One region of the Paenibacillus sp. RC334 genome, then DNA from elsewhere that is predicted to be linked to it. Evidence: predicted binding sites of a transcription regulator. Region 1 holds the regulator's gene; each other region holds the start of a gene.
The links. The regulator Rex, encoded in region 1, represses fermentation and respiration genes when NADH is low (regulators of the CRP and FNR family bind a similar motif). The targets are predictions, from matches to a motif close to TTGTGAAATATTTCACAA.

Region 1 (8,329 bases):
CATAACGTATATCTAATATCGAAGGCAATGTGTGGGGGAGTTGCGATAAGGCAAAATCATTGGTTATGGTGGTGGGGAGGGGAGGCGCTATGTGGAGGATTTGATCTTACGATCGCTGTTGCCGCCGGATTTTTTTCGATTAGATTTTTATGGGGAAAATCCGGCGGCAAAGGCGAACGCTATCGCTTCTCCAGATTCAAATCCTCCACTCCGCTACTGCACAGCCATAAAGATGAATTTGCCTTAGGAGAGAAGTTGGGTAGATAAAGATGCTTTGCTGGCTTTCAGCCAAGCTTCGCGGAGTGAGTTAAAAAGACGTAAATACGAATTTTATCGTATTTACGTCTTTTTTTGTTGTGATGTCTACTTCTTTTTATGTGTAAGAAAAGATTCTCATACAGCATTTTAGCTCTCATATTGCAACCTTACACTATATCTAAAAAGGATTCATAATTGCGTCATAATACAACCTTTAAATCTTTTAAAGGAACATCATGCCACCGTCGATCAGTGGGGATTGTCCTGTCATGTAATCGGAATCAGGGCCTGCCAGGAAGGATACGAAGGCAGATACGTCTTCCGGTGTAGAAAGACGGCCCAGGGCAATTTTACTGCCGAATTCCTTGGTCGCATCGCCAGTAGCTTCACCTTTGGATGCCGTAATTTCTTTATCAATGCCACTCCACATTGGCGTTTGTACAATGCCGGGGCAGTAGGCGTTAGCTGTAATACCGTATTGGGCATATTCCTGAGCGGCGGTTTGTGTTAGGGCACGAACTGCAAATTTGGTGGCGGAGTAAATACCCAGGTTGGCATTACCGACATGGCCTGCCTGAGAAGAGGCATTGATGATTTTACCACCATGACCCAGTTCCTTGAACTTGGCGGCTGCTGCCTGAATGCCCCATAATACACTGGTCACATTGATGTGGAACAGCTTGTCAAAATCAGCCAGCGTGACATCCTCCAATAGCTTGGCGGGAGCAATCCCCGCGTTATTTACAATGACATCAAAGCCACCGAGTTTTTCAGATGCTTCCTTTACAGCCGCAAAAACCTGATCCCGGTTGGAAACATCGACTTTAAGCGCAAGCGAGCGCCCTCCTGCCTTTGTAATCTCACCAGCAACACTTTGGGCCGTTTCTTCATTCAAATCCACGATTGCCACTGCGAAGCCATCTTGACTGAGGCGTAAAGCAATAGCCCGTCCAATCCCTTGACCTCCACCCGTTACTAATGCAACTTTCCCATTCACTTTACCCATGTTCATGAATCTCCTTTTTGTATAAGTAGTCATGATAACATAGCCACAAAATTATGGGTTACGTTAGTCTGCACCTATAATTAAACCATTTTAAGGAAAAAAATATTATGATATATGTAATAGACTTCATGTTTAACCTGTTTAAGGGAAATTCAAGTGATACTATAATAAACACTTACCCAAACAAAAAAACTAAAAGACGCAAATGCGAGAAATATCGCTTTACGTCTTTTTAGTCTTCAATGATTCAAAACTACACATTCTTTTATAAGACAATGTCTTCTAATTTCACATATCTTTTTTAGTAAAAACGATTTTCCAGTTCGTACAGAATTAGTTTGGTGTAAAACCCAAAACGGAGACAAGCGCAGCGGCGTCCGTGCCCCCTACCCCCCAACTCCCATAGAAAGAGTGGTGTTTGGAGTAACTCCATCGCGATCAGCCAGCGGAGTGGGCCATTTGAATCTGAAGAAGCGAAGCGTTCGCCTGAAAGCTTTCTGAAAGAAAGCTCGGTTCGGAAGCATATGCTTGCCGACGGATTTTCCCCATAAGAATCTAATCGAAAAAAAATCCGTCGGCAACAGCGATCGTAAGCTCAAATGGACCACGCAGCGCTCTCACACCACCATCAGCCACTCTTCACCCAGCTCAATTATTAGGCAAAGTATACTTTACCCCCATCGATCCCCCATCCGAGAAGCGATAAAAGGTATAGTAATGATGACTGCCGTCATCGTAAAACAACTGCCACACATATTGACCGTTAAACACACTCGGCTCAAGCCTTACAATATCTATACCCGGAAGCTGCTGCTGGATCATGGCTGTCATTTTTTGCTCGTCGACTCCGTTTTTAAGTAGCTCGGTATGAACACCACTATTATCTGCCACAGGCACATTAGGTTGACCCTCCACCTTTTGAAAAGGGACCCACACCATAATATTTTCATTCTGAGCATTTTTCCCTTGTACCACCCAGTATACCTGATCCCACACCGACTTCCACGTCTGAGTCGTGGTAACCAGACCACCCGATTGCTTGGCCTTTACGATAGCGGCATTTCTCTCAGTCACCTGATCTTGAGTAACATAGGAATAATACCAGAAAATGCTGACCAGGACCAGTATGACGGCCAGAATGGCGACCACTATCCATTTTTTCTTATTTTTCAAACCTGTGCTTCCTCTCTAAGGGGATGTGACACCTGAATTAGCGCGACAGCAGCCCTTCAAAGGCGGCTTGTGCCTCATGCTTGATACGTTCCTCATCCATAGTCAGGCACTCACCGTTTTTCACAACCTGACGACCGTCAACCCATACATGGGCCACGTCTTTGGCGCTTGCAGAGTATACGGCATGAGAAATGAGATCCGTATGCGGCAAGAAATGAGCCTGATTGAGATCGAGCGCGATAAAGTCAGCCTTGTTGCCTGCTGCCAGCGCCCCTACCTCATTCAAGCCAATCGACTTCGCTCCGTACTCCGTTGCCAGACGCAACGCCTCACCCGCAGGAACTGCGGTTGGGTCCCCCAGATACTCCCTTGTGAATGAGTGCAGCCAGACGCATTTCCTCAAACATATCCAGGTTATTGTTACTGGCGGGACCGTCTGTTCCGAGAGAGACGGTAACGCCTGCACGGAGCAGATCAGGCACTCTTGCCACACCGCTCGCCAGCTTCAAGTTGCTACCCGGATTATGCGAAACCGCTACACCACGTTCAGCCAGCAAAGCTATTTCTTCGTCATTCAAATGAACAGCATGGGCAACAAGCGATGGACGGGAGAAAAAGCCGAGCTTATCCAAATGCGCAACCGGGCGCAAGCCGTAGTCGCGTACGTTTTGCTCTACTTCGGCAATGGTTTCGGACATATGCGTATGCAACGGTAAGTCCAGATCATGCGCAGCCTGCACGAATTTTTCGATAAACGCAGGCGGACACGTATACGGCGCATGTGGAGACATCATAGTCGTAATGCGACCGTCTGCTTTTCCATGCCAATTACGCGCAAAATTCACAGCCTCAGCCAGCTTGATCCGCTGCTCTTCCTCCGAACATAATCCAATCGCTCCACGCATCAGACTGGCACGGATGCCGGACTCTTCAGCTACACGAGCCACCTCGTCCATATGATCATACATGTCCAAAAAGGTGGTTGTACCGCCTTTCAGCATTTCCAGCACGGACAAGGACGTACCCCAGTACACATCCGTAGACGTAAACTTGGCTTCCATCGGCCACATTTTTTCCTGAAGCCATACTTGAAGAGCCAGATCGTCCCCATACCCGCGCAGCAGGGACATCGCCGCATGACCATGTGTATTAATCAGGCCAGGTAAAAACAGCAGCCCGTTACCATCAATCGCTTCCGTCTCTTCCTCACCCGCTGGCAAAGTCTCGCCAATATAGGCAATGCGGCTGTCCTCCACGATCATATAGCCGTGGATTACCCCCGCTTCCGATCTGTTCACGGCAAAAGAGCCGTTTTTAATCATCCATTTATTCACCGTCATGTTGCATATCTTCCTTTCCGTCTTCCAAATAATAAGCGAGGCTTAACAAATCTGTTGTAAAATCTGTGGCATGTATTCGAATATTTGCTGGTGCCTTGAGAGTGGTCGGCGCAAAGTTCAAAATCGCTCCAATCCCGCTATTTATGAGCCTGTCAGCCACGTTCTGCGCTTCAAAATCCGGTACGGTAATAATCCCGATCCGAATGTTTTGTTCCTTCACGGTCGCTTCCAGTTCATCCATTGGCTGTACGACCAGCGTATTGATCCTGGTTCCGACCTTATCTGGCACAGCATCAAATACTGCTACAATTTTCATATTGTCTTTTAAATAAGCATTATAATTCGAAAGGGCTTGCCCCAGATTACCTGCTCCGACCAATACCACGTTAATTTGCTGGTCGATTTTCAGGATATGGCGTATTTTCTCGATAAGATAAGTAACATCATAGCCGATACCCTTACGGCCAAAATCTCCAAAATACGCGAGATCCTTACGAATTTGAGCCGGATTCAAATCCAGTCTTTGTCCTAACTCCTGGGAAGAGACCGTAGCCACCTCCCGTTTGTGCAGTGCATTCAGATAACGTAAATATACGGGTAACCTCCGTACGACAGCCTCTGAAATTTTATCTGATTTCATACATGCTCCCCCTAATTGTAACGGACATGTTAAGATGTCCGTCCGTTATGCCTCTGTCTCCGGGGCGGATTGGAGCCACTCGGCGATACGGGGCACCATTTGCTCCGTCGGCATATGCTCCATTTTTGGTCCCGGTAACGAGTACAAAAAGTGCTTCCCGTAATAGGATTCAATCACACGCGTATCGTAAACGATAACAACCCCGTGGTCGCTCGCGGTACGTACTAGACGTCCAAATCCCTGTTTGAAGCGAATGACAGCCTGTGGAACAGACAGCTTCATAAAAGGATTTTTCTTCTGCTGCTGGAGCAGCTCACTTTTAGCCTCCAGCAGCGGGTGATTGGGCGGTTGGAACGGCAAGCGGACGATAGCCAGACACGTCAGCGCCTTGCCCGGAATATCGACGCCTTCCCAAAAGCTGCTGGTTCCCAGCAACACAGAAGCTTTGGCTTCCTGAAAACGTCGGGTCAGCTTGCTGCGGCTCCCACTGTCCACGCCCTGCCCCAGCACGGTGATGTCGCTGGATGCTAACGCCTCCTTAAGCGGCTCATACACCTGCCGGAGCATGCGATAGGAGGTAAAGAGAACGAGCATTCTCCCCCGCGTCGCTTGGGCAGTCGAACCTAGCGAGCTGACGAGCATATCTACAAAATGCTCATCTCCTACACTGCCCTTCACGCTCGGAAAATCCCTTGGAATGACTAGCAACACCTGATCCCTGTAGTTAAAGGGTGAAGGGAGCTGCGTAGTCATCAGCCGCCCTTGATCTGCGGCCTCCTGCAAGCCGAGCTGATCGGTCATGTACTGAAACGACTTATCCACCGACAAGGTAGCAGACGTCAGAATAATGCTCCTTTTTTTGTCAAAAAACATTTCTTTCAGCTGGCGGCTCACATCGACGGGCACCGCATAAAATTGTAGCGACTTGCTGCGGAATTGCCCGCTCGCTTCGAGCCAATATACGGTCGTCTCATCATCCATCCGCATGAAAAAGCGCAAGCTTTCCCTAATGCCTGCCAAATCCTTAAGCAGCCCCGTAATATCTGTAATGAGGCTGTCAGCCGCATAATCGTCATGTTCTTCTTTCACGTCGAGCATCAGCTTGTCGCCCTTGCGCAAAATTTCGCTCAACGTTACATAAACCTGATTTTCCAGCGCAGCAGCCTGATCCCACTTGGCAGGCTTGGCCGACGGCTTGAGACGGGAAGAAAACTGCCCTGTTTCGCCCGGTGTCGCATCACTTCGCTCCGGCAGCATACCAAACAGCTTGTCGCTCAGCAGATCCCAAGTCTCCTTGACCTCCAGCACGAGTGGATATATCTGGTCGATGGTAGAAGCCCAATCCGTCGATTTCTCATGCCCCGACTTTGCCAACTGCTGACGCAGCGAAGGCAATTGTCCGTTCTTGCTGTCCTTGAACAACCGGGTCAGCGTATGCACGAGTGTGAAATATTTCATATGCATTCCCAGGTGCTTACCAGCGACTTCCTCCAGATGATGCGCTTCATCAATCACCAGATGCTCATAGCTCGGCAACAGCTGATGACTCGCTTTTACGTCCGTGAACAGCTTCGAATGATTCGTAATGACCACATCGGCTATTCCCGCCTCGTGGCGCGCACGATGATAAAAGCATTTGCGGAACCATGGACAAGAACGCCCAAGACAGGACTCCGAATCACTGGCCACCGTTTCCCAAAAATCTCCGCCACGATTGCTCAGATTCAGTTCTTCATCATCACCGGTTTCCGTCAATGTCAGCCAGACGATCATCTGGGCCGCTGTAATTAAATCTTCCTTCGGCGTTGCGAAGTCTCTTCTGTTTATTTTATGTTCAAACTTACGCAGACACAAATAATGTCCCCGGCCCTTAAAAATGGCAGCCCGGAACGGGAACGGGATCACCTTGGTCAGCATCGGAATATCACGCTCGCGTAATTGCTCCTGTAGGTTGATCGTATGCGTACTAACCATGACTCGCTGTCCATTTTTCACACTGTGATATAGCGAAGGGAGCAAATAACCGAGGGACTTGCCTGTCCCCGTACCCGCCTCGATCAACAGGTGCTTGTCCTCACTCAGCGCCTGATTGACACCCTCAATCATTTGCGTCTGCGCTTCGCGTTCCTCATATTGGCTCAAGGATGAACGTAAATTGTCTCGCACATCATCCATGTATTCCTCAAAGGAAACGCCTGCCAGCGGATTGGGGTCGTCCTCTCTGCGAGGGGCATTTAGCTCCGTCCAATCCTCTACCTTCAGCGCAAGCTGACGAAAAAAACTGATGACCCTCCAAATCCTGAATAGGATCATGCTCTTTGTCTTCACGCACCCCGTCCAAAAACCATCCGAGGTCACTGTCTTCCTCCGCGAACAAATCGCTGAGCCGCTGTATCGTAATCAAAGGCAGCGCGTGAAGCTCATCCAGACATTTTAAAAACACCTCAGCCGTAGCCAACGCGTCGCTGTCTGCCTGATGAGGTCGGTCATGCGCCAGCCCGAACTCAGAAGAAACAAAACCCAGCTGATAGGAAGATAGCGATGGAAACATGATTTTCAGAAAATCCATCGTATCCAAAATTCTGCCAGTAAACGGCAAGTACCCGCACCGATCCAAAGCGTTTTGCAAAAAATTAAAATCAAACGCCACATTATGACCGACCAGCACGACATCGTCCAGCATAGGCACTAGCTCCATCATCATCTCTTCGAGGGCAGGAGCATCCTTGACGTCATCGTCTGTAATCCCGGTCAACCCGGTAATAAAAGGCGGAATGGATCTGCCAGGGTTCACATAAGAACCGTAAATACGGGAAATGCTGTTATCATGATCTATAATTGCAAGTCCGACTTGAATGATGTCATCCGCGGACTGGGTGCCTGTCGTTTCAAAATCCAATACCGCAAATTTCATTCAACTTAATCCTTTCTTTTGACACATACAAAAATAATAACTCTGTATAACAGCATAGCAGAAGATCGCCTGTTTGGAAATTAAGACAGCCAAAAAAGACGATGCACACACCGCCTGGGAAGGTGGGCATGCCTCGTCTCGATCGGTGTCTGACAACTATAGCCAGGTCATCATGGAGCTGTCGTACCGAAGCATTTCGGCACCGGACAAACAGGCTTCCATATTGTGCAGCGGCTCGGGTAACGCAGGATCGAACTGATGCGCGAGAGCAAAACATTTTTGCGCCTCCTCTACATCAGCCTGCTTCGCCATAAGACAGCCCAAAGCATTATAGATGACCGCTTTCAGCCCGGTCTGCTCTGTCAGGTGCAGCACCTTCTGAAAATGGCTCACAGCCTCCGCTGTATCCTCCAGTTGAAAATACGCCATCCCCATATACATACGGCTCTGCCAGCTGTTTGGAAAATGCTGTAGCACCTGTTCAAACTGACGGATGGCCTCAGGATACATAAGCAGTCGGTAATACCCTTGACCCCGATTAAAGGCTGGCAACTCCTTTTCAGGCAGTTCCTTTTCAGATAGCTCCGTGTCAGACATACCGGACTCAGCGGAAAAACCAGCAGTCCGCAGTCGAACCATTTTTTCCTCAAAGGCCAGCCATTCATCCATAATTCCGTCACTCATTCTCCGCAGCAAACTCCAGTGCTGTAGCAACTCCTGCCTGCGGGAGCCCTGGGCTGATGGGTAATGCTTCACGATATCATCTAACATGCTGTTCATTTCTGCGAATACATGCTGGAACATGTGCATCCCGCCCTTACGAAAGATGGATTAATACACTCACATTTTTCGCTTAAAGGGCGGGTTTCATCCGCACTCCCATTCATTACATGATCGTGGCGTGTACTTCCTTGTTGGCCGTTTGGGCCGGTTTATTATGTTCATCGACGAATACAACGGTCGGTTTGTATGTTTTGGCCTCTTCATTCGACATAGAA
Region 2 (8,329 bases), 930 kb from region 1:
TGAAACGTTTAGTTCCGTGCTCAAACCCATTGACAAGCCGTACACAAATAAAACAGTCAACTTCCACACTGGCGAAGTGAGCAGCGTTACACTGGAACCAGCGACAAATGAAGAAGTGCAGGGGACTGTAGAGGTTATGGGCGGCGAAGACTGGCAGTTGTGGATCGACGCCTTGCGTGAGGGCGGTGTGCTGGCTGATTCCGCGACCACCTTCTCCTTTTCGTATATCGGTTCAGACATTACCCAAGCGGTATACAGAGAAGGTACGATCGGAAGTGCAAAGGATCATCTGGAAGCGACAGCACATCAGCTGAATGATCAACTGAGAGCCACAGGCGGACGCGCTTTCGTGGCAGTCACCAAAGGACTGGTCACTCAATCCAGCTCTGCTATACCAGTCGTACCTCTGTATATTTCCGCTTTGTACAAGGTAATGAAGGAAAAAGGATTACATGAAGGCTGCGTGGAGCAGAGCTACCGTCTGTTTTCCGAGCGTCTCTATGCTCCGGAAACTCCTGTGGATGAGGAAGGACGTATTCGCATTGATGATTGGGAGCTACGAGAAGATGTTCAGGCTGAGGTAGCGAAAATATGGGACGAGCTGACGACAGACAACATCTACGAGCTGTCTGATCTTGAAGGATATCGCCGCGAATTTTTTAAACTGTTTGGCTTTGAATTTGAGGGTGTGGATTACGAGGCTGACATTGACCCGATCGTGGATATCCCTGCCGTTCGCTAAGTCATTTTAGTACCGTTATTGTTATATGTTCAGACAGCAAAAAAGCTGCTCTCCGTCAGAGGGGTATTCCGCTCTGCATGGAGGACAGCTTTTGTTTGAAGCAAACATTGCAATTTTAAGATTCATTTGATATTGTACAAGTAGGCATAGCAAAATCCCTCTTTCCAATAAGAGGGTAATCACAGTTGGACAAGTCCTACCTTGCCTGACCGTATTTATTTGCTTAGCCTATTACATCCAACTCATAAGGAGATGAACAACATGGCAAAAGACGTTATGTGTGAAGTGAACTCATGTACACACTGGGCTCAAGAAAATAAATGTAGCGCAAGCTCCATTTATATCGTAAGCAACAGACCTACAGACACTCACAAGTCCGAAGAAACGGACTGCAAAACCTTTGAAGCAAAATAAGGTTGGTTATTTCTGTAAAGCATTGGTTTACCCTAAAGGAGCCCCTAGCCGGGTTCCTTTTTCTTTTTATATTTTAGCAAGAATGATAATTATTATCAAGTCCTTTTTTAACAACTTGGAATAAAATAATAACACGGAAGACAAAAAAAGAAGCGTCGCTCTGAACGATTCGCTTCTTGTGCTTGATTCTTTGTAATTGTTCCTGCTTGGTTGGCTTCATTCGCACATGCTGCGATATCTCGCCATAATGACCATTTGTTTTGCGGCTCTGTGCAGAGCAGTAGTTTCCGGCGTGCTTCGCCTTGCTTAGCGCTTTTTGTGTTTGAGTACGTGCCATATGACTTTCACTCTCCTTGATTGGACTCCATTCATCATAGCATCTGGAATCCCCATCGTGAAGAGTACAAGTGTATGAGCTCACTGATTTCATTAAATGTCGGAAAACGGATTGTCGCCACTTGAGGCTGCTAAAACAAAAACAACGACTATGAAAATGATGATCAATGCATAGATCAGTGTTCCGATAATGCTGCATACCAATCCGGCAATAGCCATACCCCTGCCTTGTTCGCCATGACGGTTAATTTCCTTCAGGGAAAGACTGGACAAAATGATACCGATGATGCCGATAATGAACCCCAGATAGGGAATGACGACAGCTAGAATACCGAGCACCATCGAAGCAACAGCTTTACTGTTTGTAGGCGGAAGCTGTGGGGGCGGATTAAATGGGGCGTTATAACCATTCGTCTCCTGAAAAGGATCGGACGATTGGGGGTCTTTGTATAAATTACTCATTTGTCTGATTCAGCTCCAATATGTAAAATAACAATATATACGTTCTAGGGTACCACAATCTTACAAATCAGGACAGTACTTATTTCAAAAAATGATGGTTATCTTTTAAAGCCATATGCAATTCTGATTAAAGTTCACAATACATTTTACCGCAATACGTCTGTACTTAATTGTCGAGATCATTGGCCTTTATATAAAATGTAGTCAAGAGCTAAAGAAGCTTAGATGCACTAATATCCTCACTCTTTGGCAACAGCCGCTTTGAAGAGTGGTCGCCAATAGGTTGTAGCATGAAATGGACTGTTACCTTACCAAAGTAGGGCAGCGGTCTATTTCTTTTTCTTTTGGTACAATTCAACAATAATGGTGACGATCGGCACCCAAACCTTCAGCAGTCTCACGTAGAGGACCCAAATTAGCACAATGATCTAGAAAATAGACAAGAGCCACTGTCCTTATAATTATAACATCAGGTCTATATGAGTATACGCAACGATAATAGTAATCTTCTTTTTCTATATCTGTCCATTCGCCAACTCGAATCCAGCAGCAAAAAAATCAAAACCTCTTATCCTTAAATTTGATTTTATCAAGGTACTAAGTAATATTCTCAGCTAAATCAATTTGATTTCGCAGGCTGTTCTTTTATTATTGGAAAATAATATAAAACATTAAAATATTTTCATTTCAGCATCGAGGAATTTGCGTTATTATATAAAAGAAATCAATATACTACATTAATGTAAAGGAGTGTTAATTATGAAAAAGCTAGTATGCTGCTTGTTAATGGTTTTATTATTATTGAATGTAACAAGCTATGGGGCAGTAGCTGATTTACTAGGCACTGCCAAAACGGCAAAAGCTGAAGGTTATGAAAGCGTTATCACTACAGAAAGTACGAAGAATACAAACGAATACAAGGCAAGAGATGCTTTTTATTCTTTATCTGATTCTTCTGTAAATCGTGCTACCTCCGAGCATTTTCAAATTATTTGGGGAAACAGAGATACAACTGGAACAGTAAATAGGGATTTTGTTCAAGGCAACTTGGCCAACCTCGAAAGTATCCGTTCATTTTACATGGATAAATTTGGATTGGGGGATATCGGAACTTCTCCAAATTTAACTGGAAAATATAAAACGAACATTTACATTGCGAGCACTGGACTGAAAAAGATTGACGAAGATTGGGCTTATATGTCAGTAGACAACGATGCATTTGCTTACATGGTCATGATGCCGGCTGCGATGCGTGTAGACCCACCAAGCTGGGTAGTTCCTCATGAATTAGGCCATGTATTTACCTATCATAATGGAGGAGAGGTCCCTTATGAGTGGTATGAAGCGGTAGCTAACTTCTTGCGTAATGAATATTTGGGTAGCGATTACTACAGTTATGGTGGAACGGTATATGGTCCAGACTCTGACTTTTTTGCCCCCTTTATACTGAATTCGGAATCACATTTTCCACATGTAAAGAATTGGTACGATGCATGGCCTATTCTCCTGTATATTAATGAAAATCCAGATCACATCAACGGACTTGGCCATCGAGCAATGTTGGATTTATTGTCTTACGGCGGAAAAGATACGACCTACTTTGAATCTATGGAAAAGGTAACTGGAGTTTCTACTAAAGAATTACTGGGTGGAATGGCAAGAAGATTGGTAACTATGGACTTCAAGAGCCAACAATATTATTTGAAACATTTAGATGAACTTTTGAGAACTAACGGCAATTATGAAAAGATATATACAACACTGAAAAGTGGTAAAGGCGGCTGGATGACCGTCCCTGAAAACAAGGCTCCACAACAGACAGGCTACAACATTGTTCCTTTAGATGTTGATTTGAGCAAAGCTTCCGTTACCATTGATTTCCAAGGAACAAGCACAGCAAAAGGCGCTGATTGGAGAGCAAGCATTGTTACCGTAACGCATTCGGGGGATACCCGATATTCTACAATGTGGAACAAAGGGAAAAATTCATTGAATTTGCAAGGAGATGAAAAATCTGTTTATTTGGTTGTATCCGCAACTCCAGATGAAATTAAACATTTTAATATTGAAGAGGATGGTGAAACTTATCCTTATAAAGTAAAAGTAACAACAAAGTGATTGTGGATAATAATCATATTGTGGTTGAATGAAAAGCTTATCTAGGGTAAATATCAGAGTTTACGAAAAAAAGTGAATAAATGCCTGAACAATGGCACTGGTATCAAAATACCAGTGCCATTGTTGTTAGTATGCTCTGAAAATAATCTTTGGGAATTGAATACACAGCAGCTTCACTAATGTTATCCATCGGGATACATCCAAAGGTAGTTTCTGAGATATGGGGTCATACAAGTGTAACTATAACATTAGATACTTATTCACATTTATTAAACAAGAAAGCGATAGAGACATCACTAGAAATTGAAGAAAAATTCTATGATCAGAAATTCGACCAATAAATTTTAAAAACAGTTAATTATTAGCAACAAAATATGGATACATAATCACTTTTCGTAGTGATCGGGCATACAGTATTTTACCTATTACTGATAAAATGCGCTCCCTGAGAGCATCCTGCCTAGGAGGTCGGAGCTATGGTATATCGTGCAACATCCCGCAGAAGGTGTTCGCCTCACAAACGCTTAAATGCTGACATGCTCAGGAAAATATCCGCCGCCATGCTGCCATTTTACAAAGCTATTGCCACCCGTCGTTCTTTCGCCGTTCAATGGTCACGTGCTGTAGTGCATGGCAATTTGGATCGGATGAAGGCCCTTCTCTGCTCGGTAGCGCCATTTGCTGCCAAGCAAGGACTGGGCACGAATGGCATCGGCTATTTTATCTCCTTCTTGGCCCAGCCACCAATGCTGTATTATACGAACGGAACGACGATTCCACCCGGTACAGTCCAGTTTACATTTGAGCCGAGGGTTCACCGCGCCATCGCCAGAGCCGTTTTTCCGCTGTATCTCGAATTGGCACGCAATCGATGCTTTGCTTCTGCTTTAGCCAAAGCCATCAACCAGAAAGACCAGCGTGCGGTTACTCTGATGATCCGCAGCTTGATTCCATCCACTGCACTGAAATCCGTACAAATCGAGGATCATGGCTTTGCTTTGCTTTTTAAGTATCCTTACAGTAAATATCCATACCGAAATCTGCTCATTCAGGAGTTTTCTTAAAAAGGTCGCTACAGTCGTTACAGACGTTTTTGCTTGAGTTGATCGATCAGCTCTTTACCCAATTGTATAGCCATTTCCGTCAACATTCGGATTTCGTCCTTCGTTACATGGTCCATATGCGCCCCGCAGCAAATTGCAAAGTTACCCGCAAACTCTTTTCGCAAACGAACGGCAATTTCTTCGGTAATATAAAATTCCTTGTGGGCTTGCAATTGAACGGTTTGGATCGGCTCCAGTCTGGCGCCTGCTGTAATCGTTCCCAGATGCGGCTGATCGCCGCCGGAAATAAGTACGACCATGTCCTCTCCCATAAAATAGGCATCCAGCACAAGGCGGATACGCCCGCTTTCTTTTTGCAAATGAATCATATGATTCTCTCCTGTCTAAAAAATAGTATTGTGAATAGATTCACTTTATATGTTTCTATTCATTCTATCGCTTCCAGACCTGTTCCACAATTCAAAAAGACCCACAGCAGACCTCCGAAAATGGTGGCTTGCTGTGGGTCTTCTGTTGTTATTTTAAAAGAAACATTCCGTGTACCTTATTAACGGATCGTGATGGTATGCGCAGCTTTTCCGCTTGCGCCATTATTATCTGTCACCGTCAGCTCCACGGTATACGTTCCGGCTGTGGTAAATTTATGCTTTACCTTGGAGCCGGACGCTGTATCGCCATCGCCGAAGTTCCAGCTATAGCTGACGATTTCACCGTCTACATCACGTGAGGCTTTTCCGTTAAACTGAACGTTCTTGTTCTTCTTGGCTGAATCATTCGCCTGAATGATTGCAACTGGTTTCTCGTTAGAGGTCGGTGGATTCGGATCAGGGTCCTGCCCTCCACCCTTCGTTACATACAATCTTCCGGGTGCTTCCGTCTCCACTTCATTTCCTGCTGCATCCCTTACCCGGATCACGATGACTCCGCCTTCCAGGCTCAGAGAAGAGGAAGTGAAGTAAGTTCCTTCATAATGACCTGACGAAGTTTCGTTTAATGGAATTTCGTTTCGGGCCAAGGTGGTCAGATTGAAAGGCAATTCCACACGGAAGGATGCCTCCAATCCGGACGCACTGTCGAAGGATACCTGCACCGGTTGCCCTGGAGTGATACGCACATCCTCAGCAGGACTGATATTTTCCAGCTTCGGCAAGGCTGTATCGACATACACCGAACGGGTAACCGTAGTTACGTTCTCGGCAAGATCCTTGGCCGTTACCGTAATTTGATTTTCCCCTTCATTGATGAGCAACCGCTTGTTAAAGCTGCCGTCGCTTCCAAATTCGGCTGGCTCCCCGTTAATCGTCAAGTTGGTGAGGAACTCATCATACACCGTACCTGTTACACTGACGACACCCGCATTTGTACGGGCTCCTTCATCTGGCGAAGTCAAGATCAGACCCGGTTTAGTCTGGTCAAGTATGACGACCACAGGCTCGGAACGATCTGTTGCTTTGCCGTATACCGCCGCCTGAACACTCAGTGGATTGGCACCCGGCTGAAGATCGACTGCCAGACTGAACTGGCGATCCTTCACCTTGGTTGTACCAGCCAGTTCATTACCGTTAAAAAGCTGGATATCCGCTCCGTCTGCCGGGGAAGTACCTGTAACGGTGATTGTCTCTTCCTTCGTATACGTTGCCTTGGTCGGTGTTGTAATCGTTGGCGCATTAACCGGATATCTGACGATCGCCCGGATCATGTAATTGCCCTCATCCTCCGGTGATTGGCTCCATGCGCCGCTTACACCTTGCCAGCTACGAAGCGCATTGGGTCCACTCTCGTCTGTAGCAAGACCCGGAGCTTGCGTGCCTGCGCTTGGCTGCGTATAGACGATATAGAAGTCGCCTTGAACCGTTACGGGTTCAGGGAATTGTACGGTCGTCCACTGTGTTTCATCCCGAACGGCTGTGCCATCAAATGGACCAGCCAGCAGACGTCCCGGTGCACCTGCCGCACCAGATGCATCATATACGGAGTATTTGAACGCCGTTCCTCCCGGATTCGGGAAGGTTGAATTCCAGAACAGAAGCGACGCTCCTGTCACTTGAGCCACCTCTGATTCAGGTGTCATTCTGACTGCCCAGGAGTTGCCTGCCGCGTTAAAGGCTCTGGCATTTTCTCCGGTACCGTCATCGTAAGCGATGCCCCCCTGGAAGCCGATAAATGGCTTCAATGCGACATTCGCTTCCACACTGCCGTTCGGAGGTGCTGTGATCGTGACACTGTCGCTGTAATAATTTTCTGCTGCAATGGATAATGTATATGTCCCTTCCAGCACATCCAGCGTAAATTCTCCAGCCTCATTGGTTTCTACCGGAGCAATGCGTGCATCCTCCAGCACAAGCACTTTCGCTTTTCGGATCGGTTCACCGGATTGCTTATCGGTAATGACTCCGTGAATCGTACCATGAGGTACCGCTTGGAGACTAAAGTTCGCTCTGATTACTTTATTATTCTCAATCGTGACCTGCTTCGTTTGAGGCTCATAGCCATAGGCTTCAGCCTTCAGCGTATAATCGCCTGCTACGTGAATGAAGCTGTATTTACCTGTGGTCGGATCGGTTTTCACCGAACGTCCGGTTTCCAGTACGGTAACTGTGGCGCTGGCAGGAAGACTTTCGAGACCGACACGTCCACTGTCCACCGTTGTTTCCGTCGGCTTCACTTTTTCCTGGAATTCACTCTTTTCGGTGCTTGTAATTTTGTACAGTGGGAATTGTTCTTCCGCTTTTTCCAGTTTGATATTCGACTCAGGTACTACATCCTTGGTCACTGTCGAAGCTGGAATGCCCAGTACACGGAAATCGTCAATGTACCAACCGTTTTTGTTCACACTGTTATCCGATTTCAAGCGGAAGCGAATTTGAATCTCATTGCCGGTATAGCTATCCAGATTGTAGTAAACTGGAGTCCATTTTTTCCCATTAGTGTTATGAGAGAATTTGCCCAGCTCGGTCCAGGTGTCGCCATTATTTTTGGACACTTCTACATAACCGAAGTCATAGCCGGACTCAATTTCAAACCAGTGGTTGAAGGTAAGTGTTGCGTTCCGCACACCATTCAAATTAATTTTTGGAGAAACCAGCGAAAAGTCAGCTCCGCTCTCATAGTTACTATCGAGATCGGTTGCCCATACGTTTGGTCTGGATACTGCACTCTCTGGTCCCACTTCTGTGGGGATGCCACGTTCCCA
Region 3 (8,329 bases), 2.9 Mb from region 1:
GCGTTCCAGCATAATCACTCCAATCCTCAAATGTCCATCCAAATACCTCGCCATAAAACTTCTTAGCACGTTTCATGTCATCTACATGAATTTCGAAATGAACTAGTCGGCCCATGATTTCCTCCTATGTTTTGACTTCCTACATTTTTCTATTATTATACTTTCCTATTTCGCTAAATATATAAAATTCAATTGAAAATTTTTCGTGACTCAGGTGAGATGAAAAGTGTGACTACTTGTAGCTTAAAGATGACTTCTACGTTTTCCATGTAGACGATCACCTTTTCTACATAGCTGTCGATGAACTTCTTGATCTCAGGAAGGTTGCGGCTGGGGATGTGGCCCTGAAAGCCAGAAAGCAGTTGTCGCAGAGCATCCTCTGTGATGGCTGGCTTTTCTTTTTCTCTGTAAGCAGCCCAAGGGATGATCTTCTATTCTTTTGAATAAGTATTGACACGAATAAAAAAATGTTATATCTTTATATCAAGATAAATAAATTAAAGATATAACTGATCAAAGCAATTAAATATGGAGGTATAGATATGATTACAATTTTAAAAAGAATTAATCAGCTTGCAAAAAAAGAAAAAGAAGTCGGGTTAACTGAAATTGAAAAAATTGAACAAACTGATCTTCGCAAAGAATACCTTCAAATATTTCGGGGTTCTATAAAAAGCATTCTCCTGAATGCTACTATTTATGATCCGCATGGAGACGATATTACTCCTGAAAAACTAAAAAAAGAACAGGCTCAAATAGTGCAGCAATGAACTTAATTTTATCCAATATCTTTAATTAAATAATCTTAAAATAAATATGATATGGAGAGTGATTTTTATGTTGGCAAGTGGATTGTTACTGGTACGTTTGGTGGTTGGATTGTTGTTGGTCGGGCACGGAGCTCAGAAACTTTTTGGATGGTTTGGAGGCTATGGTCCAAAAGGTACTGGCGGTTGGATGGAATCGGTCGGAATTAAACCGGGAGTATTCATGGCCGTGTCCGCTGGGTTGATGGAATTGCTGGGAGGAGTCCTATTTGCTTTGGGACTATTCACTCCATTGGCTGCATTGTTCATTACGCTGACTATGCTTGGGGCGATTTTCAAAGTACATGGCCAAAACGGAATTTGGGCAACAGCTAATGGCTATGAATACCCGTTGGTTCTGATTGCAGTCGTAATCGGTATCGCATTGACAGGGGCAGGCTCATATTCCATCGATGCAATACTTAAATAAAAGACTATGAACCTTTAGAACACAACATCCCCTGTTCGTCATGTGTATCTTTAACTACTCAGACGAACAGGGGTTAACTTTTTGTTGTATGGTTATTTTGTCGAAGTTTTTTTTCGTGCGTCTCCATTCGTTTCTTTCTCAGTGAAAAAGTAAAGCAAAGCTAGCAACGGCAGCGCGACCCCAATGAGAGCACTGAAATTCCAACCTCCTTGCGCATAAGACCAACCGCCTAACGATGATCCAATGGCACCGCCTACGAAAAAAATAGACATGAAGAGTCCGTTCAGACGCCCCCTCGCTTCACTTCCCAAGGAGTAAATCACACGCTGCCCAAGTACAAGATTTCCCGATACGGCCATATCCAGTGTAATCGCTGAGACAAAGAGCAGTACAAGAGCAACTGTCGAATGGTTTTGAAAAAGATAGATTAGCAAAAAAGACAAGGCGGCAATGATCATGGCTAGCCCGGTTAAGAATTTGCTCCAGCCTTTATCAGCCAATCTTCCGGCAATCGGAGCTGCTACTGCGCCGCCCACGCCTACTAAAGCAAACAATGCAATACCTTGCTGGGACATTCCGAAATCATCCGCTAATCGTAGAGGAACGACAGTCCAAAATAGGCTGAAGGCTCCAAATAGACAGGCTTGATATAGGGCACGGCGGCGCAATACGGGTGTTTGTTTTAAAAGAGTGCCCAGAGAGAAAATTAATTTGCCGTAAGATACCGTAGGCGCAGGCTTACGTTCAGGAAGAGCTCGCGAGAGCAGAACCGTCAACAGCGTTACGACAATTGCTGACAAAATAAATACGGCCTGCCACCCCCAGATGCTGGTTATAAAGCTTGCCACTGGTCGTGCGAACATAATTCCTAGCAACAGTCCACTCATTACATTCCCGACAACGCGGCCGCGCTGCTCTTCAGATGCCAAATACGTGGCATATGGCACCAGTATTTGGGCTACCACCGATCCAATTCCAATGAACAGAGATGCGGTCAGGAACAACGGCGCATTGGGGGCGAATGCGGCTGCGAGCAATGCACCGACTGTAATCACTAACGATACGACCATGAGGCGTCGATTTTCAATAATGTCACTGAGCGGTACGATAAACAGCAATCCCACAACATAACCGACTTGAGTTAAAGTGACAATGAAGCCCGCTGCTGTGGAAGAAAGGCCCATAGCAACATGGATAGGCCCTACAAGGGTCTGAGCATAATAAAGATTGGCGACGATAAGGCCGCATGCGGCCGCCAACAGAAACATCATCCAATTTGAAATACGGTTACTTTCTATGGCTTGTTGTTCTCTTTGCATGATAATCCTCCTCGTAATTGTTTAGGGAAAAATAAATACTGAACGTATAGTTCATTAATTCGATAATCAAATAATATACTGAACGTTTGGTTTTGTAAATAGGTAAATTCGTTTTATTTTTACTTGATATTTGATATACTGAACGTACAGTTTATTTTTTTGTATTTACTTACATCTAAGAGGAAGGGGGGGTTCCGGTGCAGAGTAAACGAGGACGTCCGCGTAATGTCGAGACGCAGAATTCTATCCTTACCGCTTCCTATGATCTACTGTTGGAGCATGGCTTTGGAGCGGTTACGGTGGAAAAAATTGCTGAACGAGCCAAAGTTAGCAAAGCGACCATTTATAAATGGTGGCCTAACAAGGCTGCCGTGGTGATGGATGGTTTTCTGTCAGCTTCCATAGCAAGATTGCCCGTACCCGACACGGGTTCTGTATTAGATGATATTCTCATTCATGCTACGAATTTAGTTCGGTTCTTGACAAGTCGGGAGGGTAAAATCATTACGGAGTTAATAGGTGAAGGGCAGCTTGATTCAGGATTATCGGAGGCATACCGGACGCGGTATTTCCATCCTCGGCGGCTCGAGGCCAGGCTTCTTATGGAGCGGGGGATTGAGCGTGGGGAATTGAAGAAAAATCTCGATATTGAATTAAGCACAGATCTCATTTATGGACCGATTTTTTATCGATTGTTGGTAACTGGTGATCCATTAGACGATTCCTATGTGCAGCAATTAGTAATGAATGCGTTCGAAGGAATTCGCTTGGACTGAATCAAGACTAGAGAAACAAAGAGGATATTCTAATCAAGTGCCCTTCTAAATGTTTCAGGTAGAAAAGTGACGGTACCGACTTTGGCGCAGGGTGACGCTTTCGTCGGTGTCGTCGCTCTTTGGGGTTGAAAGGGGATGACTATCTGCCCTTAAAGAGAGAAAGGATCATACTCTGCATGAACATGATGCATTGCAGTGGTATGATGTATGTGCAATCATGGTATTATGCATAGAGATGTATAGTAAAAGCAAGCTATCAGATGAAGGCTCACTCTACATACGTAAACAAACATGAGATGGAAAGAACAAGTTATGGTAAACTATATGAAGTTATAGAAGACCTGGAAGAGGAGTACGATATGACACAATTTGTCTATAAGCAAATTATTGACGATCTTAAGATGAAAATCTTTGCTGGTAAGTTTGCAGATATGAGATTACCAGATGAACGTAGTCTTAGCGAGACGTACCAGGTGAGTCGTAGTTCCATTAAACGTGCTCTGACTAAAATGGAGAATGTAGGAATTATTTTCAAGAAGCGCGGTTCTGGGACATTTATTAATCCATTATACATAAGGAATGAATCTATCTTTAACTACGAAGGCTCTAATCTAGGGGTCACTGATAATTTTCAAATGCATGGTAAAAAGCCTAAAATCAAAGTATTGAGTTTTGAGGTCATTCCACCAACAGAAGAATTACAACGCGATTTATTCTTGGAGACTCATGATTTTGTTTACAAAATTGTTCGCTTACGTTTGTTTGATGATGATCCTTTTATGATTGAAACGGGCTATATCCCTATTAAAATTGTCCAAAATTTAAATCAGACGATTATCGAGGGGTCGATTTTTAATTATTTGGAAGACTCGCGGAACCTGGCCGTCACTAAATCTTTTTTATCCATTTTTGCAGAGCCGTCCCAAGCAGACGATCAAGAACTACTGCATTTGAAGGAAAATGAGCCCGTAGGCATCATGGAAGGTGTTTTCTTTTTAGATAATGGCACGCCATTTGAATTTTCTCATATGCGATTCCATTACAAATATTTGAAATTCAACACCTTCGTATCGGTTCATTAACGATGAGACTGGAAAAATTTCCAGTCTTTTTTTATGCTTTTGAAAAAAAAATCTGATCATACTATGGATAGATTGTAATAAAAAAACGTGGTTAAAATTTCCATTTATTTTAATGTAAGAGCTTTTTTACTGTCTTTTTAATTATATTTCATACTATGTTCAAAATTTCACAAAATTGGACCGTATCATTTGTTGAAAAGGTTGAATTTAATCGACGCAGCGTTATGATGTACATGTCGATGAAATTTCCGGAATAAATTACAAACAAAATTGTTTAGGGAGTGGACATCATGTCATTATCACCTGTAATAGTAGATTACTCATCTAAAGCATATTTGGAAAAACTTGATGCATATTGGCGTGCAACGAACTACATTTCGGTAGGCCAACTTTATTTAAAAGATAATCCTTTGTTAAAAGAACCATTAAAAGATTCGGACGTAAAGATTAAGCCTATTGGACACTGGGGCACCATTCCTGGCCAAAACTTTATTTATGCACATCTAAATCGTGTTATTAATAAATATGATTTGAGCATGCTTTACATTGAAGGCCCTGGTCACGGCGGCCAGGTTATGGTTTCAAATTCATATCTCGATGGAAGCTACACTGAAATCTATCCGCAAATTACACAAGATATCCCGGGTATGAAGAAATTATTCAAACAATTCTCGTTCCCTGGCGGTATTGCTTCACATGCCGCTCCTGAAACACCTGGATCTATCCATGAGGGTGGAGAATTAGGTTACTCCCTTTCTCATGGGGTGGGTGCCATTTTAGATCATCCCGATTTGATTTCGGCTGTTGTTATTGGTGATGGCGAAGCTGAAACTGGCCCATTAGCCGCTTCGTGGTTCTCTAACAGATTTATCAACCCCATTACTGACGGTGCAGTGCTGCCAATCTTACACTTGAATGGCTTCAAGATTAGTAACCCAACGATTATGTCTCGTCAATCGAAAGAAGAATTGACCTCATATTTCAAAGGCTTGGGTTGGGAACCATTTTTTGTTGAAGGTGAGCATCCTGATCAAATGCATCCAGAAATGGCAAAAGTATTGGATACCGTAATCGAAAAAATTGAAGCTATTCAAAAGAATGCGCGTGAAAACAATGACCTTACTCGCCCAGCATGGCCGATGCTTGTCTTCCGTACACCTAAGGGCTGGACGGGTCCAAAAGAATGGGATAACGTACCTAATGAAAATTCATTCCGTGCCCATCAAGTTCCAATTCCTGTTGACCAAAAAAATATGCAGCACGCACCTGCTTTATTAGAATGGCTGAATAGCTATAGACCAGAGGAATTGTTCGACGAAAATGGCCGTTTAAAACCTGAGATTGCCGAAATTCTACCTACAGGCGATAAACGAATGGGGATGAACCCTGTTACGAATGCGGGTAACCTCATTAAAGACTTGCATTTACCAGATTTCCGTAACTATACACTAGATAACTCTGTTCCTGGTAAAGTCATTGCACAGGATATGTCGGTTTTAGGGAAATACGTTAAAGATGTGGTTCTTTTAAATGAAGAAAATCGTAATTTCAGAATCTTCGGACCGGATGAAACGATGTCTAACCGCTTAGCTCCTGTTTTTGAAGTAACCAAACGTCAATGGATGGACCAAATTATTGAACCTAATGACGAATTTTTGTCTTCTTATGGTCGTGTTATTGATTCCCAATTATCCGAACATCAAGCAGAGGGCTTGCTGGAAGGTTATGTGTTGACTGGTCGTCATGGTTTCTTTGCAAGTTATGAAGCCTTCCTGCGTGTGGTTGATTCAATGATTACTCAACACTTCAAGTGGTTACGTAAAGCAACGGATCAAGGATGGCGTGCAGATATCCCATCATTGAATGTCGTAGCAACTTCAACGGTGTTCCAACAGGATCATAATGGGTATACACACCAAGATCCAGGTTTGTTAGGTCATTTGGCTGATAAAAAACCGGAATTTATTCGGGAGTATCTGCCAGCTGATGCCAATTCATTGTTGGCTGTTTTTGACACCATTTTAAACGACCGTCAAAAGATCAATTTGATCGTTTCGTCTAAACACCCACGTCCACAATGGTTTACTGCTGATGAAGCGAAAGAATTGGTGGATAAAGGGTTGAAGATCATTGACTGGGCAAGTACAGATCAAGGTGGAGAACCTGATCTTGTCATTGCTTCTGCCGGTACAGAACCAACGATTGAAAGCTTAGCTGCGATCTCCATTTTGCATGAGAAATTGCCTGAGCTGAAGATTCGATTTATCAACGTGGTAGATTTATTGAGATTGAGAAGTCAAAAAATAGATCCTCGTGGATTATCTGACGCAGAGTTTGATCATTATTTCACAAAGGAAAAGCCAGTTGTTTTCGCTTTCCATGGCTATGAAGGTCTAATCAAAGATCTGTTCTTTGATCGTCACAATCATAACTTGTATGTGCATGGTTACCGTGAAAATGGTGATATTACGACCCCATTTGATATGCGTGTATTGAATCAAATGGACCGTTTTGACTTAGTGAAGGAAGCTGTTCTAAACTTACCTGAAGCCGGGAAGTACACAAGCATTGTGGTTGAAATGGATGCTATGGTTAAGAAGCATAATCAATGCATTCGTGAAGAAGGCATCGACTTACCAGAAGTAGAAAACTGGGTATGGAAAAGCTTGAGATAAAAAATAAAGTCCACTTCAGCACTATACAGGACAAGCAAGCATGAAGTGGAATATATGATTAGTTACTGCGGTGCAAGTGCCTGCCCCCCGTGTCTTAAAGTATGATTTCACGGGGATCAGGCACTTTTTTTGATTTGGTTAGCTGTACTTTTGCCTATGCAGCGGCGAGGTGTTATCTTATATGAAAATAGTAAAGGAGGCTGTTCATATGAACTGGAAAATTTAGGAAAAGGTATTGAATGATGGCGTTAAAGTGCCTGTTATTGGATTTGGAAAGGGAAATGAACCCTTTTTTCCGAATTTGATGTATTATATGGTAGGAATGCAGTCTTTTCGAAGGGAGACCATGATGGGGATTCTGTCGAGATTTAGGGATATTATGAAAATGAATGTTAACGCCTTATTAGACAAGGTGGAAGATCCGGAGAAGACAATTGAGGATTACATGCAGAACCTGAACATCGACCTGGGCAGAGTGAAAGCGGAAACCGCTTCGGTGTTGGCGGATGAGAGAAGAGCGAAAAGAGCTTTGGATGAATGCAGAGCGGAGATCAAAAAGCTTCAGAATTATGCTATGAAGGCAGTGGAGGCTGGCAAGGATGAGAACGCTCGAAAGTTTCTGGAGAGAAAGGCAACGCAGGTGGAGAAACGGGGACAATTCGAAACCGCTTATGACTTGGCTTCATCAAACGCCGCAAGTATGAAACAAATGCAGGATAAACTGGTGTCTGATATGGGCCAGTTGGAAGCACGGCGCATCAAGCTAAAAGGGAAAATGGCGGTTGCCAAAGTACAGCAATCATTGAACGCCATGGGCGGCCAGGATTCCGTATTCGAAGCTATGGAAGAGAAGGTTAATCGGGCATATGATGAAGCAATGGCTATAGCCGAGCTTAGAGCAGGGACGCAGGACGATCTGGATGATTTATTCGCACAAGTTGAGAAAAGCACGAACGCAGAAGATGAATTGGCTGCGATCAAAGAAAAAATGAAAGATCAGAAATAACAGTTCTTTATGATAGAGGTGAGCAGATGCCGGTTATCGAATACAAATGCCCAAACTGCGGCAGTGGCATGGTCTTTGACAGTGAAACAGGAATGTTATCCTGTCATAGTTGCGGAAGAAAGGACAATATCGAGTATTTTCCAGATCCTCTGACGAATCACATTTTTTCAGAAGACGAGGCTCAGGAGTATCATTGCACCAGCTGCGGAGCAGTCATTATGACTGAAGTGGAGAC

Region 2: the regulator Rex is predicted to act here: its motif matches at 5,533-5,550, upstream of lpdD (prenylated flavin chaperone LpdD).
Region 3: the regulator Rex is predicted to act here: its motif matches at 4,569-4,586, upstream of QMK20_RS00660 (phosphoketolase family protein).

The regions. Positions count from the first base shown of each region.
Region 1 covers NZ_CP125370.1:3,227,693-3,236,021, forward strand. The annotation lists gene QMK20_RS14715 ((S)-acetoin forming diacetyl reductase) at 482-1,264, opposite strand; gene QMK20_RS14720 (cell wall elongation regulator TseB-like domain-containing protein) at 1,913-2,437, opposite strand; partial or broken gene QMK20_RS14725 (amidohydrolase) at 2,475-3,777, opposite strand; gene QMK20_RS14730 (redox-sensing transcriptional repressor Rex) at 3,764-4,417, opposite strand; partial or broken gene dinG (ATP-dependent DNA helicase DinG) at 4,463-7,331, opposite strand; gene QMK20_RS14740 (tetratricopeptide repeat protein) at 7,488-8,135, opposite strand; gene panD (aspartate 1-decarboxylase) at 8,218-8,329, opposite strand, start outside.
Region 2 covers NZ_CP125370.1:4,156,823-4,165,151, forward strand. The annotation lists gene fabV (enoyl-ACP reductase FabV) at 1-742, shown strand, start outside; gene QMK20_RS19085 (DUF1540 domain-containing protein) at 1,004-1,156, shown strand; gene QMK20_RS19090 (hypothetical protein) at 1,230-1,493, opposite strand; gene QMK20_RS19095 (DUF4190 domain-containing protein) at 1,586-1,954, opposite strand; gene QMK20_RS19100 (DUF6055 domain-containing protein) at 2,714-4,072, shown strand; gene QMK20_RS19105 (hypothetical protein) at 4,549-5,136, shown strand; gene lpdD (prenylated flavin chaperone LpdD) at 5,154-5,504, opposite strand; gene QMK20_RS19115 (S8 family serine peptidase) at 5,684-8,329, opposite strand, start outside.
Region 3 covers NZ_CP125370.1:120,023-128,351, forward strand. The annotation lists gene QMK20_RS00630 (VOC family protein) at 1-115, opposite strand, end outside; gene QMK20_RS00635 (DUF896 domain-containing protein) at 543-770, shown strand; gene QMK20_RS00640 (DoxX family protein) at 838-1,236, shown strand; gene QMK20_RS00645 (MFS transporter) at 1,329-2,555, opposite strand; gene QMK20_RS00650 (TetR/AcrR family transcriptional regulator) at 2,753-3,331, shown strand; gene QMK20_RS00655 (GntR family transcriptional regulator) at 3,691-4,413, shown strand; gene QMK20_RS00660 (phosphoketolase family protein) at 4,704-7,088, shown strand; gene QMK20_RS00665 (PspA/IM30 family protein) at 7,438-8,094, shown strand; gene QMK20_RS00670 (TFIIB-type zinc ribbon-containing protein) at 8,121-8,329, shown strand, end outside.